One region of the Stenotrophomonas nitritireducens genome, then DNA from elsewhere that is predicted to be linked to it. Evidence: predicted binding sites of a transcription regulator. Region 1 holds the regulator's gene; the other holds the start of a gene.
What was found. The regulator FliA, encoded in region 1, starts transcription of late flagellar genes. The targets are predictions, from matches to a motif close to TAAAGTTTNNCNNNCNNNGGCCGATAA.
Positions count from the first base shown of each region.

Region 2: the regulator FliA is predicted to act here: its motif matches at 6,280-6,306, upstream of motA (flagellar motor stator protein MotA).

Region 1 covers NZ_CP016756.1:4,264,403-4,274,142, forward strand. The annotation lists gene BCV67_RS18210 (chemotaxis protein CheW) at 1-61, opposite strand, end outside; gene BCV67_RS18215 (ParA family protein) at 58-840, opposite strand; gene motD (flagellar motor protein MotD) at 840-1,787, opposite strand; gene BCV67_RS18225 (flagellar motor protein) at 1,791-2,531, opposite strand; gene BCV67_RS18230 (chemotaxis protein CheA) at 2,856-4,724, opposite strand; gene BCV67_RS18235 (protein phosphatase CheZ) at 4,728-5,348, opposite strand; gene cheY (chemotaxis response regulator CheY) at 5,348-5,740, opposite strand; gene BCV67_RS18245 (RNA polymerase sigma factor FliA) at 5,754-6,503, opposite strand; gene BCV67_RS18250 (MinD/ParA family ATP-binding protein) at 6,500-7,384, opposite strand; gene flhF (flagellar biosynthesis protein FlhF) at 7,371-9,167, opposite strand; gene flhA (flagellar biosynthesis protein FlhA) at 9,322-9,740, opposite strand, start outside.
Region 2 covers NZ_CP016756.1:1,684,898-1,694,637, forward strand. The annotation lists gene BCV67_RS07200 (ATP-binding response regulator) at 1-1,051, opposite strand, end outside; gene BCV67_RS07205 (DUF3016 domain-containing protein) at 1,271-1,840, shown strand; gene alr (alanine racemase) at 2,072-3,148, opposite strand; gene BCV67_RS07215 (D-amino acid dehydrogenase) at 3,148-4,413, opposite strand; gene BCV67_RS07220 (winged helix-turn-helix transcriptional regulator) at 4,564-5,043, shown strand; gene BCV67_RS07225 (hypothetical protein) at 5,193-5,582, opposite strand; gene msrB (peptide-methionine (R)-S-oxide reductase MsrB) at 5,705-6,172, shown strand; gene motA (flagellar motor stator protein MotA) at 6,338-7,192, shown strand; gene motB (flagellar motor protein MotB) at 7,205-8,146, shown strand; gene BCV67_RS07245 (hypothetical protein) at 8,575-9,054, shown strand; gene BCV67_RS07250 (DUF4031 domain-containing protein) at 9,069-9,347, shown strand; gene BCV67_RS07255 (DUF6630 family protein) at 9,434-9,740, opposite strand, start outside.

The sequences.
Region 1 (9,740 bases):
GGTCTGGCACCGCTTCGAGCAGCAGTTCGCCCAGATAGTCGTCCAGTACGTCGTTGCTCATGCGGCGCGCTCCAGCTGCGCGGCCTCGTTGAGCAGCAGCCATTCCAGCGCGCGACGGTAGGCGGCCATGCCACGCCCGGGGTAATCATCGCCAAGCAGCGGTACGGTCAAGGCGGTGGGATTGCAGATGCGGGTGTCGATTGGAATCGCATCTTCCCAGACGCGCTCCCCGTGCCGGTCCTGCATCAGCTTGAGGGTTTCGTTGCCGGCGCGGGTGCGGCGGTCGAACAGGGTCGGCAGCACCGAGATCGGCAGGGCGCGCTTGCGCGAGCGCTCCACCATCTCGCCGGTGCGGACCATGCCGTCCAGGCCGTGCAGGGCCAGTGGCTCGGCCTGGGTTGGAATGATCAGGCGATCGGCTGCCGCCAATGCATTGATCATCAGCAGGCCCAGCGTCGGCGCGCAGTCGAGCAGGATGTAGTCGTGTTGTTCGCCGTGTCGCTGCAGCGCCTGCTGCAGGGCCAGGCCCAGGCCCGGCTGGTTGGCGCTGCGCCTTTCCAGCGTGGCCAGCGAGGCCTGCGCGCAGAGATAGTCCAGGCCGGGGATGTCGCTGTGCCGGGCCAGTGCGCTGATTTCATGCGGTGGTGCGGCGAACAGCTCCTGCACGCCCTGCGGCACCGGCTCGATGGGCACGCCGAAGGCGCGGGTCAAGGAGGAATGGGGGTCCAGGTCGATCAGCAGCACCTTGTGGCCGCGCGCGGCCAGGCCGCGCCCCAGCGACAGGGTGGTGGTGGTTTTGCCGACGCCGCCTTTTTGGTTGGCAATGGCCCAGATGCGCATCAGTGGACTCCTTCAATGACCGCCGGTACTGCGCTGCGGACGGCCGCTGCGGCGGGTGCGCCGCCACTGTCGTCACCGCCGCTGGTACTGGCTGTTGTGTTGCCGGCGGCAGGCAGATCGGCTGCTGCTGCCGAATCGGCGAGGATGATCACCATCACCCGCCGGTTGCGGTTGCGCCCTTCGGGCGCGTCGTTGCTGTCGCGGGGGCGGAACTGGCCGTAGCCGACCATGGCCAGCCGTTGCGGCTGCACGCCGTGGTCGGCGAACAGGTGCACCACGCTGGCCGCGCGTGCCGCCGACAGTTCCCAATTGGACGGGAACTGCGCGGTCGCGATCGGCAGGTTGTCGGTATGGCCTTCCACGCGGACGCCGTTGGGGGCATCGAGCAGAACATCGGCCAGTGTGCCCAGGGTCGTGCGGGCGCTCGCATCCAGTGCCGCCGAGCCGGTGCCGAACAGGATGTCGCTGTTGATCTCGACCTCGATCCACAACTCGGTGCGGCGCACGCTGATGACGCCCTGCTTGACCAGCGGTGCCAAGGATTTGCTGAGCCGGTCGGCGATCTGGTTGAGCTGGCGCTCGGCGCGCTGCAGCTGGTCCTGGTTGTGCGCCGAGACCGGCATGCGCATATGCGAGGCCATCGATGGCAGCTGGGTGGGGTCTGCGAGCGCGCCGCCGGTCATGCTGGGCGCGCGGATCACCGAAGGCGAATCGAAGCCGCCACCCTGCACCTGCTGGTTGCCGACCTGGACCTGGCTGATGGTGCGCGGAGCGCCACCGAAGGCAGTGGTCAGGGCATCGGCCATCACCCGGTACTTGCCTTCGTTCAAGGACGAAATGGCGTACATCACCACGAAAAACGCAAGCAGCAGCGTCATCAGGTCGGCATAGGGAATGGCCCATGCTTCGTGGTTGGCGTGCTCTTCGTGGTGCCTGCGACGGGCCATGGTTCAGTTCACGAAGCCGGCCAGGCTGTTTTCGATATTGCGCGGGTTCTCGCCCTGGGCAATGGCGATCAGGCCTTCGATGATCATTTCGCGTTCGCGGCAGCTGCTGGCAATCACGCCCTTGAGCTTGGCCGACACCGGCAGGAACAGCAGGTTGGCCGAGGCGATGCCGTAGATGGTGGCGGTGAATGCGGCAGCGATGCCGTGGCCGAGCTTGCTCGGATCGGCGAGGTTCTTCATCACCGCGATCAGGCCGAGCACGGCGCCGATGATGCCCAGGGTAGGGGCGTAGATGCCCATGCCTTCGAACACCTTGGTGGCGGCCAGATCCTGTTGTTCCTGGCTGCCCAGTTCGATTTCGAGCATGTGCCGGATGGTGTCCGGCTCAACGCCGTCAACCACCAGTTGCAGGCCCTTGCGGATGAACGGGTCGTCCTGCAGCTCAACCTGCGGCTCCAGGCCAAGCAGGCCCTGGCGGCGGGCGATGTTGCTCCAGTCCACGATCTGCTGCACCAGCGCGCGGGGGTCGCTGGCCGGCGGGCGGATCACCCAGCGCACGATCTTGAAGGCGTGTTTGAACACCGCCGGCGAGGTGTGCAGCAGGATGGCCGCCAGGGTGCCGATGATCACAATCACGAACGCAGCCGGTGACCACAGCGAGGACAGGCCGGCGCCTTTGAGGATGCTGCCACCCACCAGCGAGGCGAGGGCGAGGAAAAGTCCAATGATGCTGAGTCGGTCCATGGTGCGTATATCGGCCTGGTTGGAGCGGTCTTGAATCGGGGGCTTTGCTTGAGCCCCTCTCCCGCACGCGGGAGAGGGGTTGGGGTGAGGGCGGTGTTGGAGCAGTCTTGAATCGGCGAGGCTTTGCTTAAGCCCCTCTCCTGCGGCAGCGGGAGAGGGGTTGGGGTGAGGGCAGCTTCAAGCTTTAGAAACTAAAAGCGCCCCTCACCCGCCCCGTCTTCGCGGGGCGCCCTCTCCCGCAGGCGGGAGAGGGGACAGTCGGGATCGTGGCCCCAGTTGGATTGCGAGATTGCAGGGGTTGCGGACGGCTTGCGTCTGCATCGCTCACCCTTGCCCCCCGCGCAGCCCATCCACGTCCAGGATCAAGGCCATGCGGCCGTCACCGATCAGGGTGGCGCCGGCATAGCCGTTGAGTCCGCGCAGCGCGCGTGGCAGCGGTTTGATCACCACTTCCTCGCGGCCACGTACCTGGTCCACCACCAGCCCGAAACGGGCCTCGCCCATCTGCAGCACGACGATGGTGAGCAGCGTCGAAGGTGCCGGGCTGACCCCCAGCCACTGGCGCAGGTCCAGCAATGCCAGGGTGTGGGATTTGCGGTCCAGCACGGCGCGGCCGTCGAACCAGCCCAATGAGGTGGCCGGCGCATGCAGCACTTCCATTACCCGGGCCAGCGGCAGGGCGTAGACATCCTCGCCGGCCTGCACCAGCAGGGTGGGCAGGATCGCCAGGGTCAGCGGCACGCGGATCAGGAAGCGACTGCCACGGCCCAGTTCCGATTGGATCTGGATCTGGCCGCTGAGTTCGCGGATGCGTGACTGCACCACGTCCATGCCGACGCCACGGCCGGAGATGTCGGTGACTTCCTGCTTGGTCGAAAAACCGGGCAGGAACACCAGGTGCAGGCATTCTTCGCTGGTCAGGCGGGCGGCGGCTTCGGGATCGATCAGGCCCTTGTCGCGGGCCTTGGCGCGCAGGCGCTCCGGATCGATGCCGGCGCCATCGTCCTGTACTTCGATACTGACGTAGTCGCCTTCCTGCTGTGCGGACAGGCGCACCCGGCCCATCCGGGGCTTGCCCTGTGCTTCGCGCAGCTCAGGCGATTCCACGCCATGGTCGATGGCATTGCGCACCAGGTGCACCAGCGGGTCGGCCAGCGCTTCGACCAGGTTGCGGTCCAGCTCGGTATCGGCGCCGATCAATTCCAGGTCGACCTCTTTCTGCAGCGAGCGGGCGACATCGCGGGCGACCTTCGGAAAGCGCGAGAACACCTTGCCGACCGGTTGCATGCGGGTACGCATGACCGCCGACTGCAGGCGTGCGGTGGCGATATCCAGGGTGGACACAGCGCGGTCCAGTTCCTCGTCCTTCAGGCGGGTGCGCAGGGTCTTTAGCCGATTGCGCGCCAGCACCAGCTCGCCGATCAGGTTGACGATGGCGTCCAGGCGTTTGGTGTCGACGCGTACGGTGTGCTCGGGCTCGGCGGCTTTGGCAGCTGCTGGTTTGGCGGCCGCCGCAGCAGGGCGAGCCGGGACAGCAGCGCGCGGTGGCGCTGCTATCGGCGCGGGCGCGGGGGTTACAGCAGGCGCGGCCTGCAAGGCGACGGCGCCAGGTGCGGCACCGCCGTGAAGCTTGTCGAGCAGTGCTTCAAATTCGTCTTCGTCGATCAGCCCGTCGTCGGCCTTGGCCGTGATGGGCTGGGCGCCGGGCGTGCCGCTGCCATGCAGTTCATTGAGCAACGCTTCGAATTCGTCTTCGCTGATCAGCTCGCTGTCGCTGGCTGCGGCGGCAACCGGGGCGGCTGCCACCACCGGCGCGTTGCCGACATCGAACTGTGCGATCAGCGCGGCCGGTGCATGCTCCGGATCGGTGCCGGAGGACACCGCATCGAGCATGGCCTGCAGCCAGTCCAGCGATTGCTGGGCGGCATCGAAATGATGCGCCAGCAGTTCGGCCTTGCCGGCGCGGGCCATGCCCAGGGTTTCCTCGGCGGCGTGGCACAGCTCCACCATCGGATGGATCGCCAGAAAACCGGCGCCACCTTTGAGTGTGTGGAAGCCGCGGAACACGGCGTTGAGCTGCTCGCTATCGTGGGGCGCCTGTTCCAGCGTCACCAGCTGCTCGCCGAGGCGATCCAGGATCTCCTGCGCTTCGAGGATGAAGTCGGCGGCGATGTCGTCGGCAAAAGCACTCATGGCTTACAGCCCCAGGTCCGAGAGCAGGTCGTCGGCATCGACCTGCGAGACGGCATGGCGGTCCAGACCGTTGACGGCTGGGCCGGCCAAGCCCTGGTTGCGGGCGTCTTCTTCCGGGGGCGGCAGACCGAGCGCACCAAAACCTTCATGCACGCGGCGGACGATGCCGACCACGCGACGGATGATCTGCCCGGTCAGGTCCTGGTAGCTCTGGGTCAGTGCTACCTCGGTGAGGTTGTGGCGGATGCGTTCGAGGATTTCGCCCTGATCGGCATTGAGCCCGTCGGCACGCAGGCGTTCGGTCAGCGCACGGCATTCCTCGGCCAGGTCCAGGGTGCGGTGGGTGGCCTGCTCGGTCATTTCCACCACGTGGTCCAGGCGCGCGCAGGCGTCGTCCAGCTCGCCGGCTTCACTGGGCACGCTGGGCAGTTCGCCCAGTGCCTGGCCCAACTCGCGCGCAAGCCGGCCCAGGCCGGACATCATCGGCTGGGTGCGCAAGGCGGCCAGCGCGTCGATTTCCCGGCGCCAGCCGGGCTCGTCACCGCTTTCCAGTGCGGCAAGTGCGTCCTGCAGGCGTTGCACCAGGGCCGATTTGTCGTTCAGGGCTTCCCCGAGGCCGTCCATCAGGCGCTCGCTGCCAGGCGTTCGAAAATCTTGCCGAGCTTTTCTTCCAGCGTCTGTGCGGTGAACGGTTTGATGATGTAGCCGTTCACGCCGCTCTGTGCGGCCTCGATGATCTGCTCGCGCTTGGCTTCAGCGGTGACCATCAATACCGGCAGGGTCTTGAGCTTGGCGTCGTTGCGGATCGCCTTGAGCAGCTCGATGCCGGTCATCACCGGCATGTTCCAGTCGGTGACCACGAAATCGAAGGACTGGCTCTGCAGCAGCGACAGCGCGGCATGCCCGTCCTCGGCTTCGGCGGTATTGGTGAAGCCCAGGTCGCCGAGCAGGTTCTTGACGATGCGACGCATCGTCGAGAAGTCGTCAACGATCAGGATGCGCATGTTCTTGTTCAAAAGACTTTCCTCTTCATGGTTCCTCGAGGCCGGCGTCGGCCGCCTCGAAAATCTTCAGCCGCCCGCGCAGGCGCAGCATGGCTTGGCCGTGGATCTGACAGACGCGGGATTCGCTTACGCCCAATACCGCGCCGATTTCCTTCAGGTTCAATTCCTGCTCGTAGTACAGCGACAGCACCAGCTGTTCGCGCTCGGGCAGCTGGCCGATGGCCTTGCCCAGCTCGGCACCGAACTGGCTGCGCTCCAACACCTGCTGCGGATTGGGGCCGCCTGTGGTCGGGGTATCCAGTTCGCCCTGGTCTTCGATGCGCGACTCCAGGCTCAGCACCTGGCCGCGCGAGGCGTCTTCGACCAGCCGCATGTAATCAGGCAGCGGCAGCTCCATTGCTTCAGCCACTTCGCTGGCGCTGGCCGAACGACCGGTGCTCTGCTCCAGGCGGCGGATGGTGGCAGCAGCGTCACGGGCACGGCGGTGCACCGAGCGCGGCACCCAGTCGCCACGGCGGATCTCATCGATCATCGAGCCGCGGATGCGGATCGAGGCATAGGTTTCGAACGAGGCGCCCTGTTCGGCGTCGTAGCTGCGCGAGGCTTCGATCAGGCCCATCATGCCGGCCTGGATCAGGTCGTCGACCTCGACGCTGGCCGGCAGGCGCGCGGCCAGGTGGTGGGCGATGCGGCGGACCAGGTCGGCGTGGCGGGCGATGCAGTCGTTGGCCGCGCTGCGCTGGACCTCCCGGTATTGGGCGGCTGCATTGTTCATGCCTTCACCTTCTGCTGGATGATGCGTTCCAGGAAGAACTCAACGCCGCCGCGCGGGGCGGTTGGGGCTTGCCAGCGCGCGGTGCGACGGGCGATTTCGTTGATGGCCAGCGAGGCTGGCGCGGAAGGGTAGAGCTTGACCACCGGCTGCTGGCGCTGCACCGACAGCCGCAGCCAGTCGTCCTGTGGCACGCAGCCCAGGTAGTTCAGCGAGACATCGATCAGGAATTTCTCGCAGACCCGCACCAGCTTTTCGTACAGGGCGCGGCCTTCGTTCGGGTCGCGGACCATGTTGGCCACGACCTGGATGCGGTCCACGCCGCGCTCGCGCGAGAGCACCTTGATCAGTGCGTAGGCGTCGGTGATGGAGGCCGGCTCGTCACAGACCACCACCACGGTGTCCTGCGCGGCCTGGCAGAACGTCAACACGCTGTCGGTGATGCCGGCGGCGGTGTCGATGATCATCACGTCGAGGTCGCGCTCGAGCTCGGAGAACACATTGACCAGGCCGACATGCTCGGCCGGCTGAAGTTCAGCCATGTGCCGGCGGCCGGACGCGGCCGGCACCACCAGCACGCCGTTCGGGCCTTCGATGATGACTTCTTCCAGCGTCGCGCGCCCGGCGACCAGGTCGGCCAGGGTGTGCTTGGGCTGCAGGCCCAGGACCACGTCGATGTTGGCCAGGCCCAGGTCGGCGTCCAGCAGCAGCGTACGTTTGCCCATGCCCGCCAGTGCCACGGCCAGATTGGCCGAGACATTGGTTTTGCCCACACCGCCCTTGCCGCCGGTCACCGCGATGGTGCGTACCGGGCCGGCCGGTTCGTGTCGGGTCGCCGACAGCGGGAAGGTGTTGGTCAGCTTGGCGTACTCACGCGACTGCATTGTTCAACTCCGGGTTGCAGGGCATATCGGCCGCGCGGCGCAAATCTTCAAGGCGAAGTACGAGATTTGCGGCAGAGGCCCGATAAAGGTCTTCCGGGACGTCCTGGCCGTCGGTCACCCAGGTGATCGGCAGGCGGTGATCGACCGCCACCGACAGGGCCGAACCGAAGCGGCCGGTCTCGTCCAGCTTGGTCAGCACCACGCCCTGCGGATTGGCGGCGCTGAAGCGGCGCACCACTTCGTCCATGTCCTGGAAGGCGGTGTTGGCGGGCAGCACCAGCAGGGTGCGGATCTGGCCGGCGGCGCGCAGCCACTGCAGCTGGGCGGTGAGGGCGCGGTCGCGCTGGCCCAGGCCGGCGGTGTCGATCAGCACCAGCTTGTAGTCGGCCAGTTTCTGCAGCAGCTGGTTCAGATCGGTGCCGCTGTTGGCCTCGTGCACGGCGATGCCGAGCTGGCGGCCAAAGCCGTAGAGCTGCTCGCGGGCGCCGATGCGCTGGGTATCGGTGGTGACCAGGGCTACGTCGCGGGCGGCATGGGCTTCGGCAAAACGCGAGGCCAGCTTGGCGATGGTGGTGGTCTTGCCGGCGCCGGTGGGGCCAACCAGGGCGATGATGCCACCGGTTTCCATCGGGTCGACCGGGGCAATCGGCAGCTTCTTGGAAATCAGCCCCAGCATCAGGCCGCGGGCACGGCTGGGATCAATGTCGGCCGGAATCTGGGTGGCGACGTCGCGGGCGAGGCCGGCGTCGAAGCCGTACTCATCCATCAGGTCCAGCGCATTGGCGCGCACCGCGCTGCCACGCAGGCGTTCGTCGGTGAAGCGGTTCATCTCGCGCTCGATCAGGTGGCGCATGCCGGCCACTTCCTGGCGCAGCTGGCTGAGTTGTTCGTTGTCGCGGGCGGCCACGGCCGGACTGGTCGGCACGGGACTCAGTGCTGCAGTGGCAGCTGCCGCAACCGGCGCGCCAGGCTGCATGGTCGCATGCAGCGGCTGGGCGGGTTCCACCACGGTAACGGGAGCTGCCACTGGCGCAACGGCGGCGGCTGCAACCAGGGCATCGCTGGATGGGGCGTGCATCGCGGCCGCAGCCGGCAAGGCCGGTGCGGCGACGGGCGGCGCGCGGGTCGGCTCGGGCAGCGGCGGATCGATCACGAAGCGGGCACGCTCAACCGGTGCCGGCGGTGCGATGGTGACGGCGGCAATGGCGTCGGCAAAGCTGGCCTGCGCGGTGCTGGCTGCGACCGGTGCCGGCGCAAGCGGTGCGATGGCGGCGCCGCTGCCGGCAGGACGGAATGCCGGCACCACCGGCAGTTCGTCGGCGCTGGCCGGCTGGGTGGCAAACAGGCTCTGTGCGACGGCTGGCTGGCGCGGTGCGGCCGGTTCAACCTCAGCCGAGCGCAGCAGGCCGGCGAAGCGGCTGCCCGGTGCCAGGTCAACGCTGCTGTCGATGGAGCGGCCGGTAGCGCCCACCGCCGAGCGCGCCAGTGCGGCGACGGCCGAGGTGGTGGCGGTGACCGGTTCCGGCTCCGGCGTCTTGCGGCGGGTCATCGCGGCCATGATGGCTTCGGCGGCACTGCGCGGCTTGGCCGGTGCCGGCGGGGCCGGGCGGGTCGCTTCCAATGCCTGCTGTACCGCGGTTTCGTCGTAGTGTGCGGCCGCCACGATCTCGACACCTTCCTCGATCCGTCGATTGGACAGGATCACGGCATCGGGACCGTGTTCTTTGCGCACGAGGTTCATGGCGGTGCGCATGTCAGCGGCGACGAAACGTTTGATCTTCATGCTTTGGTACCGGGAGTGGGGTTGCGGTGAAGGAGGGGCGTTGGCGATGTCATACATGGCGTGGCGGGCTCCTTCTTGCGGAATGGGTGCGGGCTGCAGCTGGTGTCTGGTTTCCGTCGCCGGCTGGGCGGCCGGCGTCGGTTTTCGGCGTGCCTCAGCTGATCGTGCCGACCAGCTTCAGGCGTTTGTCTTCCGGCACTTCGCTGTAGGCCAGGACCGACAGCGAGGGAACGCTGTGGCGGACCAGGCGCGCCAGCGCGGCGCGGACCGGGGCCGGTACCAGCACAACCGCAGGCTCGTTGCGGGCCTCCTGCTTGCCGACACATTCGGCAAGACTCTGGTGGAGGCGTTCGGCGAGACCGGGTTCCAGTGCGGCACCATTGCCTTGTGTTGACTCCTGCAAGACCCGTTCCAATTGCGGGTTGAGGGTGAACACCGGCAGCTCCGGCGAGGAGCCGGCGATTTCCTGCACGATGAAGCGGCCCAGGGTGTTGCGTACTGCGGCGGTGAGCGCGGCCGGATCCTGAGTGACTGGTGCGGCTTCGACCAGCGCCTCGGCGATCTTGCGCAGCT
Region 2 (9,740 bases), 2.0 Mb from region 1:
GCTGCACCTTGCCCAGCAGCATGCTGCTCAGGTCGAGCATGTCCGACATCAGGTTCTTCTGGGTCATCGCGCTGCTGGCGATCACCTCCATGCCACGCCGCATCGGGTGATCAGGCTCCATCCGCTGCAGCAGCAGCTCACTCCAGCCCAGCACCGTGGTCAGCGGGGTGCGCAGTTCGTGCGACAGCGTGGCCAGGAACTCGTCCTTCATGCGCGCCATGCCCTCGGCTGCGTTGCGCGCCACGCGTTCGGCGGTGAGCAGGTCCTCGCGGGCCATTTCGATCTCGCGCCGCTCGGTGATGTCCGAGCTGTTGCCGGCCAGGCCGATGAAACGCCCATCGGCGGAAAAACGCGGCACTGCGTTCATTTCCAACCAGCGCCATTGGCCATCGTGGCGGCGCATGCGGGTATTGGTGTGCAGCTCGGTACGCTCGCTCAAGGCGGCCTGCAACTTGAAGCCGAACGAAACCTGCTCATCCGGGTGCAACAGCCGCTGCCAGGGATTGGTGCCCAGGTCCTGATCGGCATGCAGCCCGAAGAAGGTGAAAAACGCGGTATTGGCGAAACGCAGCTGGCCCTGGTCACCTACCACCCAGACCGGCATCGGCAGGCCGTCGGCCAGGGCGCTGAAGCGCGCCTCGCTTTCGGCCAGCTCAGTTTCAATACGTTTGCGCGCGGAGATATCGAAAAGAAACACCGCTACCCGGTGTTTGTCCGGCTCACCAATGCGTACCGCCTCCACCGAATACCAGCGTGCCGGGTCGGAAACCTCCCGCTCGAACTGGCTCACCCCGCCGTCCTTGACCACCCGGCCGAAGGCCTCGAACCATTCGCTGCCCATCGCCGGCACCACTTCACTGGCACGGCGGCCGGTGACATCGCTCAGCCCGGTGACCTTCTGAAAGCCGCCGTTGACCTTGCGGTAGATGAAATCCACCGCCGCGCCACCGTCAAACACCAGCTCGATGACGCACAAGCCGCTGCCCACCGCATTGAATACCTCCCGATAAAGGCTGGAATTTTCCAGGTCCTCTTCATCCAGAGACAGCATCGAAAGGGGGGAGTCCAGGCTGGAAGCAGGCATTGTCTGAAAAGAAGCAGTTCACGTCAGAAAAGGGGGGGAGGACGTCCAGCAGTCTGGGTGATGGGCCATCCACACCCCGTGATGATGAACCATCGCGCAATCTGCCGCAGCGCAGCGTTGCGTGCTCATTGCAGCCTATTCCTATCGGCCGCACACTTTAGTCATCGAAGTCCCCAGGAGTACGTCATGAAAACCCTGACCATCACCGGACTTGCCTTGGCCTCCCTGCTGGCCGTTGCTGGCGCCGACGCCAAGCCGCGCACGGTCACCGCCCCGGAAGCCCCGCGCGCACTGAGCGTGGAAGGCCCGGTGCAGGTGCAATGGACCGATCCATCCCAATTCACCGAGCTGCGCTACAGCCGCAACCGCTGGGATGCACAGCGCGGCAACTGGGTGGAAACCCTGGCCGAACACCTGCGCAAGCAGGCCAGCAAGCAGCTGCCGGAAGGACAGAAGCTGGAGGTGACCATCACCGACATCAAGCGTGCCGGCGATTACGAGCCGTGGCACGGGCCGCGTCTGGACGATGTGCGCATCATGCGCGACATCTATCCGCCACGGATCGAGCTGCAGTTCACCCTCACCGATGCCAACGGCCAGGTCATCGACCAGGGCGAGCGCAAGCTGGCCGATACCGGTTATCTGCTCAACAGCAGCCTGCCCAGCAACACCGACCCGCTGCGTTACGAGAAGCGCCTGCTCGACGATTGGGTACGGCGCGAGCTGCGCAACGATGGCACTACTGCCGGGCTGTAATCCGCAGTTGCCGGATTGGAATTGAAAAAGGGCCGCATCGCGGCCCTTTTTGCGTTACCTGTAGTGCCGAGCCATGCTCGGCATTGGGCGTTACCGGTAATGCCCCTGCCGAGCATGGCTCGGCACTACAGATCCATCTCTACTGGTAAAGCCCCTGCCGAGCATGGCTCGGCACTACAGATCCATCTCTACTGGTAAAGTCCCTGCCGAGCATGGCTCGGCACTACAGGGCTACTGCGATAGGTACACCCGCGGGGTGCGCTTGAGGCTGCATGGCAGCCGGTAGGCACTGGTATTGCAGCGCGGTGCCAGTTCCGAAATGGTCGGTGCATTGCCCCACAACTGCACGATGCTGCCGCGTGCGGCCTGCGGGTGGTCGGTGAGGTCCACGGTCAGCATGTCCATCGATACACGGCCGATCAGCCGGCCCGGCACGCCATCGATCAATACCGGCGTGCCATTCGGCGCGAACTGCGGATAGCCATCGGCATAACCCATCGCCACTACGCCGACGCGGGTCGGCGCTTCGGCAACAAAACGCGCGCCGTAACCCAGCGGCTCGCCCACCGCCAACTCACGCACGGCGATCACCCGCGACTGCAGGGTCATTACCGGGCGCAGCTGCGCCGCGTGCGGGCTGGGCTGCGGATACAGTGGATCGGCGCCGTACAACATCAGCCCCGGCCGCACCCAGTCGCTGCGCACATCCGGCCAGCCCAACAGTGCCGGCGAATTGCACAGGCTGGTTTCGCCGGCCAGGCCCTGCACCGCATGCTTGAACACGTCCAACTGCTCGCGGGTACGGTTGCTGTCCAGTTCGTCAGCGCGCGCCAGGTGGCTCATCAGCACCAACGGGCCAACCTGTGGCAGCGCGCTCAGCCGCGCATGCGCATCGCGGAACTCTTCCGGCGACAAACCCAGCCGGTGCATGCCGCTGTCCAGCTTCAACCAGATACGCAGCGTGGCATCGGTCTTGAACGCTTCCACCGCCTCCAGCTGCCAGGAGGTCGCTACCACTACCCAGAAATCATGCTCGACGATCAACGGCAACTCAGCCGCGTCGAAGAAACCTTCCATCAGCAGGATCGGGCCACGGATACCGGCCTGGCGCAGCTCCAATGCTTCCTCGATGCAGGCCACGCCAAAACCATCGGCTTCGTCCTGCAGCGCGCGTGCGCAGGCCACGGCGCCGTGGCCGTAGGCATCGGCCTTGATGATCGCCAGCGCCTTGCCGCCGCCCAGCTGTCGCGCCAACTGATAGTTGTGGCGCAGTGCTTCCAGGTCGATCAGTGCCTGTGCCGGGCGCATCAGTGCTGCCCCTTGCCGTAACGGAAGATATCCAAGCCTTCGGTGCTGATCTGCGGCTGCTTGCCGCTCATCAGATCGGCCAGGTAACGGCCGGAGCCGGCCGCCATGGTCCAGCCCAGGGTGCCATGGCCGGTATTGAGGAACAGGTTGCGATACGGCGTAGCGCCGATTACCGGCGTGCCGTCCGGGGTGGCCGGGCGCAGGCCGGTCCAGAAGCTGGCCTGGCGCAGGTCGCCACCGTCCGGGTACAGATCCTTGACCACTTTTTCCAGCGTGGCGCGGCGGCGCGGTTCCAGCGATAGGTCAAAGCCGGCCACTTCGGCCATGCCGCCGACGCGGATGCGGTCTTCGAAGCGGGTGATGGCGATCTTGTAGCTCTCGTCCAGGATGGTCGAGTTCGGTGCCATTGCCGCATTGGTGATCGGCAGGGTCAGCGAATAACCCTTCAACGGATACACCGGCAGCTGCATGCCCAGCGGTGCCAGCAACTGCGGCGAATAACTGCCCAGCGCGAGCACATAGTGATCGGCGGTTTCCAGCTTGCCGTTGATGCGCACGCCGGTGATGCGGTCGCCATCGGACTGGATCGAGGCGATGTCCTGGTCGAAGCGGAACTCGACGCCGGCTGCCTCGGCCAATGCCGCCAGCTTGTTGGTGAACAGCTGGCAATCGCCGGTCTGGTCCTCGGGCAGGCGCAGTGCGCCGACCAGCATCTCGGTCTTGCCGGCCAGCGCCGGTTCGACCCGGGCAATGCCCTGGCGGTCCAGCACTTCATAGGGCACACCGTATTCGCGCAGCACTTCGATGTCCTGCGCGGCGGCATCCAACTGCTGCTGGGTGCGGAACAACTGGGTGGTACCCAGCTGGCGGCCTTCGTAATCGATGCCGGTGGCCGCGCGCAGCTCGTTGATGCAATCGCGGCTGTAGTCGGACACGCGCACCATGCGCGCTTTGTTGACCGCATACCGGGCGGAGGTGCAGTTGCGCAGCATCTGCCACAGCCAGCGGTACTGGGCGATGTCCGCGGTCGGGCGGATCGCCAGCGGCGCATGTTCCTCGAACAGCCACTTGATCGCCTTGAACGGCACGCCCGGAGCGGCCCACGGCGAGGTATAGCCGAACGACAGCTGGCCGGCATTGGCGAAGCTGGTTTCCAGCGCCGGGCCAGGCTGCCGGTCAACCACGGTGACATCAAAGCCGGCCTGCCGTAGATACCAGGCACTGGTCGTGCCGATCACACCGCTGCCAAGCACCAGAACGCGCATTTTCATTCTCCGGACCACATCATTCCCTGCGCATGGGATGGCAGGGGCTAGGAACGGCGCAGTATATTCAGGGTCAACCAGTGTTTTTACCTTTATTGATGCACTCCATCAGGGTAATTTCCTGTTTCGTTCATCAAAAGCAGAGCCGCCATGGCCACCCGCAGCCGCGAACTGGACAAGATCGACCGCAAGATCCTGCGCATCCTGCAGCAGGAGGGGCGCATCTCCTTCACCGAGCTGGGCGAGCGCGTTGGCCTGTCGACCACGCCCTGCACCGAGCGCGTGCGCCGGCTGGAACGCGAAGGCGTGATCACCGGCTACTACGCGCGGCTGGACCCTTCTTCGGTCAAGGCCAGCCTGCTGGTGTTCGTGGAGATCAGCCTGGCCTACAAGTCCGGCGACATCTTCGAGGAATTCCGCCGCGCCGCGCTGAAGCTGCCCAACGTGCTGGAATGCCATTTGATGTCCGGCGATTTCGACTACCTGCTCAAGGCGCGCATCAATGAGATGGCCTCCTACCGCAAGCTGCTGGGCAGTACCTTGCTGACCTTGCCGCATGTGCGTGAATCCAAGAGCTACATCGTGATGGAAGAAGTCAAAGAAACCCTTTGTCTGCCAATCGCCGAGTAAACGATGCCCGGCTCGGCAAATACCGGCTCCTGTAGTGCCGAGCCATGCTCGGCAGAAGCCTTACCGGTAATGCCCCTGCCGAGCATGGCTCGGCACTACACGGGCAAACGCCTGCCGAACATGGTTCGGCACTACAGGCAATCGCTTGCCTAGCGCGTGCCGGCCGGCGGCGGCACCACCTGCTGGCCCATGCCGCTGGGCACCGTGTCGTAATAACGATTGGTCCGCGTATCCAGCACCCGGCCTGGGCTGGTCTGGCGCATATGCGGCGCCGGCTGGCCCTTGCTGTCGTAGATCGGCCGCGCACGCTGTGGCGGTTGCGTGATCGGTTTGAACTTCGGCACCGGTTTGGCCGGAATGGTCGGACGCGGTGGAAGCACCTCTTCCTGCTGCTCGCGCGGCACCGTTGGCGGAGGCAGCGACGGCGTCAGGGTCACCGGACGCGTTGCGGTCGGTGCCGGGGGCTGCTTCAGCTGGGCCTGCAGCAACAACGGCCAGCTCGCCAGCACTGCCAGCACCAGATACATCGCCCGTTTCATCGGCCCCTCCTGTTGTTGCACGCAAAAAGCATGCGCCGGCACAGCTTGCGCCGGCATGAATGCGCCCTTGGACTGGACCCTGCCCGCCCCTACCATTGATACCTGTCCCACGGATGCCGCCCATGACCGCTTTCGACCTCACTCCCCCCAGCGACGCCCAGCGCGACGCGCTTGTTGCCGGCCTCAGCGCCGACGAACAGCGCGTGCTGCTGCAGCACGGTACCGAGGCGCCGTTCTGCGGCGTGTTCCTGGATAACAAGCGCGATGGCGTGTATTGCTGCCGTCTGTGTGCGCTGCCGCTGTTCCGCTCCAGCACCAAGTTTGATTCGGGCACCGGCTGGCCAAGCTTCTTCGCCCCGTTCGACCCGGCGCATGTGCGCGAGATCCGTGACATCAGCCACGGCATGATCCGCACCGAGATCGTCTGTGCACGCTGCGGCAGCCACCTCGGCCATGTGTTTCCGGATGGCCCGCCGCCGACCTTCGAGCGGCATTGCCTGAATTCGATATCGCTGGGTTTCGTCGAGAACGGCCAGCCCTACCCGGACCCGCTGCAACGCGGCGGTGCCGAGGCACAGCCAGCGGCGTAGCACATAGTGCCGAGCCATGCTCGGCAGAAGCGTTCCCGATAGAGCCTCAGCCGAGCCTGGCTCGGCTCTACAGGGCTTTCTGCCCCCGGCCCATCAAGGCAGCGCTCTACAGATTCTGCTCTGGCGGCCGACAACGGGATATCCCCATCCCCGCGTCTGTTTCCCATGCTCATCATCGTTGGCCTGCTCGTTGTCATCTTCGCTGTCCTGGGCGGTTACGTCGGTGCGCACGGCCGCCTGGCCGCGCTGTGGCAGCCCTACGAACTGGTCATCATCGGTGGCGCGGCGCTGGGCGCGTTCCTGATCGGCACCCCGCTCAAGACCGTCAAGCAGACCCTGCGCGCCACCGTCAGCGTGTTCAAAGGCCCGCAGTACAAGCGCCAGGACTATCTGGACGTGCTCAGCCTGCTCTACGAACTGCTCAACAAGGCACGCCGCGAAGGCTTCATGGCGCTGGAAGACCATGTCGAGAACCCGCAGGACAGCGCGGTGTTCGCCAACTACCCCAAGGTGCTGGCCGACCACCATCTGCTGGACTTCATCACCGACTGCCTGCGCCTGATGATCGGCTCCAACATCGAGCCGCACGAGCTGGAACCGCTGCTGGAAATGGAGCTGGAAAAGCACCACCACGAGGCGCTGGAACCGGCCCACGTGCTCAACAAGGTGGCCGATGGCCTGCCCGGTTTCGGCATCGTCGCTGCGGTGCTCGGCATCGTCATAACCATGGGCGCGATCGGCGGTGACATCAAGGAAGTAGGCGCCCACGTCGCCGGCGCCTTGGTCGGCACCTTCCTCGGCATCCTGCTCGGCTATGGCTTCATCGGCCCGCTGGCCGCTGCGGTGGAAGCGCGCGCCGAACAGGACGCGCGCATCTACGAATCGGTGAAGACCGCGCTGCTGGCCTGCCTGCGCGGCTACAACCCGAAGATCGCGCTGGAGTTCGCCCGCAAGACCGTGCCGTCGGCACTGCGCCCGGGTTTCAGCGAGTTCGAACAACATCTGAAGTCGGTCAAGTAAGGCGCCACGCATATGAGCGAGAACGCCAAACCCACGGTGATCGTGCGCCGGGTGAAGAAAGTCCAGGGTGGTGGCCATCACGGCGGCTCGTGGAAAGTGGCCTACGCCGACTTCGTCACCGCGATGATGGCCTTCTTCCTGGTGCTGTGGCTGATGGCCGCCACCACCCGGCCCGAGCGCGCGGCGATTTCCGAGTACTTCCGCAACCCCAGCCCGCTGAGCGGCACCAGCAGCACGCCGGCACCGGGCATGGCCGGCCCGGGCGGCGCCAGTACGTCGATGATCAAGCTGGGCGGCGCCACCGACGTGTCGCGTGGCAACAGCGATGACCCGTTCCAGAACAAGCAGGAATCGATGCCCACGCCGGTGCAGGAACGCGAACGCGACCGGCAGCGGCTGGAGGCGCTGAAGCAGGAATTGCAGGAAGCAATCAGCAAGAGCCAGGCGCTGGAACCGTTCAAGGACCAGCTGCTGCTGGACATCACCCCCGAAGGCCTGCGCATCCAGATCGTGGACAAGCAGAACCGGCCGATGTTCGACCTCGGCAGCGCGCGCCTGATGCCGTATACCAAGACGATCCTGCTGGAGCTGTCGCACTTCATCAACCAGGTGCCCAACCACGTCAGCATCACCGGCCATACCGACACCACCGCCTATTCCACGCAGCTGGGCTACGGCAACTGGGAGCTCAGTGCCGACCGCGCCAACGCCGCGCGCCGCACCCTGCTGGAAGGCGGCATGGAAGAAGTGAAGGTGGCGCGTGTGGTCGGCCTGGCCTCCTCGGCGCTGTTCGACAAGGCCAATCCGCAGAACCCGATCAACCGTCGCATCAGCATCGTGGTGATGACCAAGGACGCCGAGGCCGCTGCCCTCAACGAGACCGCCACACTGGCCTTGCCGCCCAACGCGACGGCGCAGCTGGAAGTGGATGGAGTGCCTTCGGCGGTGGATTGAGGGCTGTTGTTATCTCGGTGATCGGCGGCCTGAAGCTACCCCTCCCCAACCCTCCCTTTGGCCTTTGCCCAAAGGGAGGGGGCGAAAGCGGGCTTGCCGCCCAATGCAACCGCGGATGTGGAAGTGGACGGGGTGCCGTCGGCGGTGGATTGAGGGCTGTTGTTCTCTCGGCTATCGGCGGCCTGAAGCTACCCCTCCCCAGCCCTCCCCTTTGCCTGCGGCCAAAGGGAGGGGGCGAAAGCGGGCTTGCGTCCAGATTCCGCCGGGCTGCACGAACAGCCCCCTCCCTTTCGCGCAGCGAAGGGGAGGGTTGGGGAGGGGTGCTTTAAGCACCAGGTGCACAAGATGAAACCTCCCTGCCCCGCCCTCTCAAACGCCAAACCGGCTTGGCGCCTACAATAGGCATCGTTTTCCACTAGCCGAATCTCATGTCCAAGCTCTCCAAAGCCAAGCGCGACAAGCGCAAGAAGCAGGCCCCGCGCCGTCCATTCGCCCGTCTCAACGGCCAGCAGCAGGTGCAGAACCACGCTGTGCTGGTGAATGAAGAAGGCCAGGTTGTTGCCGCTATCGGCATGCAGGGCAATGAATGGCTGCTGGCCATCGGTGGCCAGACCATGGGCAATGCCGACAACCCGGTGCCGATGCTGGCCATGCTCAAGCACCTGGCCAATGTGCAGGAGAAGGAAGGCCGCAAGGTCACCCTGGAATACTCCGCAGCGCTGCAGCAGATGATCGACGACCTGGCCGCCGACGAAGGCAAGACCGCCGACGACTATCTGGCCGGGCTGGTTTCCGAATTCGAAGGCATCGAAGGCGAAGAAGCCACTGACGTGACTGACGACGCCGTCGCCATTGCCGAAGAAGTGCCGGACGCTGAAGTCGACGCCGACGACAAGCCCAAGGCCTGAGCCCAGGGCCTGCCGTGACGGTCTATATCGACGATGCGGTACATCCCTGGCGCGGTGAGCGCTGGGCGCATCTGATGGCCGACACCTTGCCCGAGCTGCATGCGCTGGCGCAGCAGCTCGGGATTCCACGCAGGGCCTTCCAGAACCGCCCCAGCGGCGTGCACTACGACGTGCCGGCAGCGCTGCATGCGCAGGCCATACTGCTCGGCGCGCAAGCGATATCGCGGCATACCGACCGCGCGCTTGTGCGGCTGGTGATTGCCAATGCGCGGGCGCTGTACCAGCCCGGCTAGTGCGTAGTGCCGAGCCATGCTCGGCAGAAGCTCTACCGGTAAAGCCCCAGCCGAGCATGGCTCGGCTCTACACAGGTGCTACTGCCTCAAAAAGGGTCGCTGCCCGGGCGCACTTCCACACCCAGCAACGAGCACAGCGCCAGCATCGCTTCGTCGTCGCGGCTCAGCGCCACCCAACCGGCGTAGGCGTCTCCACCGGTGTTCCAGTTCCACACCGTGTAACCGTGCTCGCGCAGGCGGTCATGGGCGGTGGTCATCAACATGGGCACGTCCAGATCGGCGGTGAAGTCTTCATCGTCGAAATCACCGCCCCAGGCGATGTCCAGGTTCCAGCGCGCGGCCATTTCGTCCAGCGCGGCGACAAAAGAATCGGTGTCCTTCCAGTCCACGTAG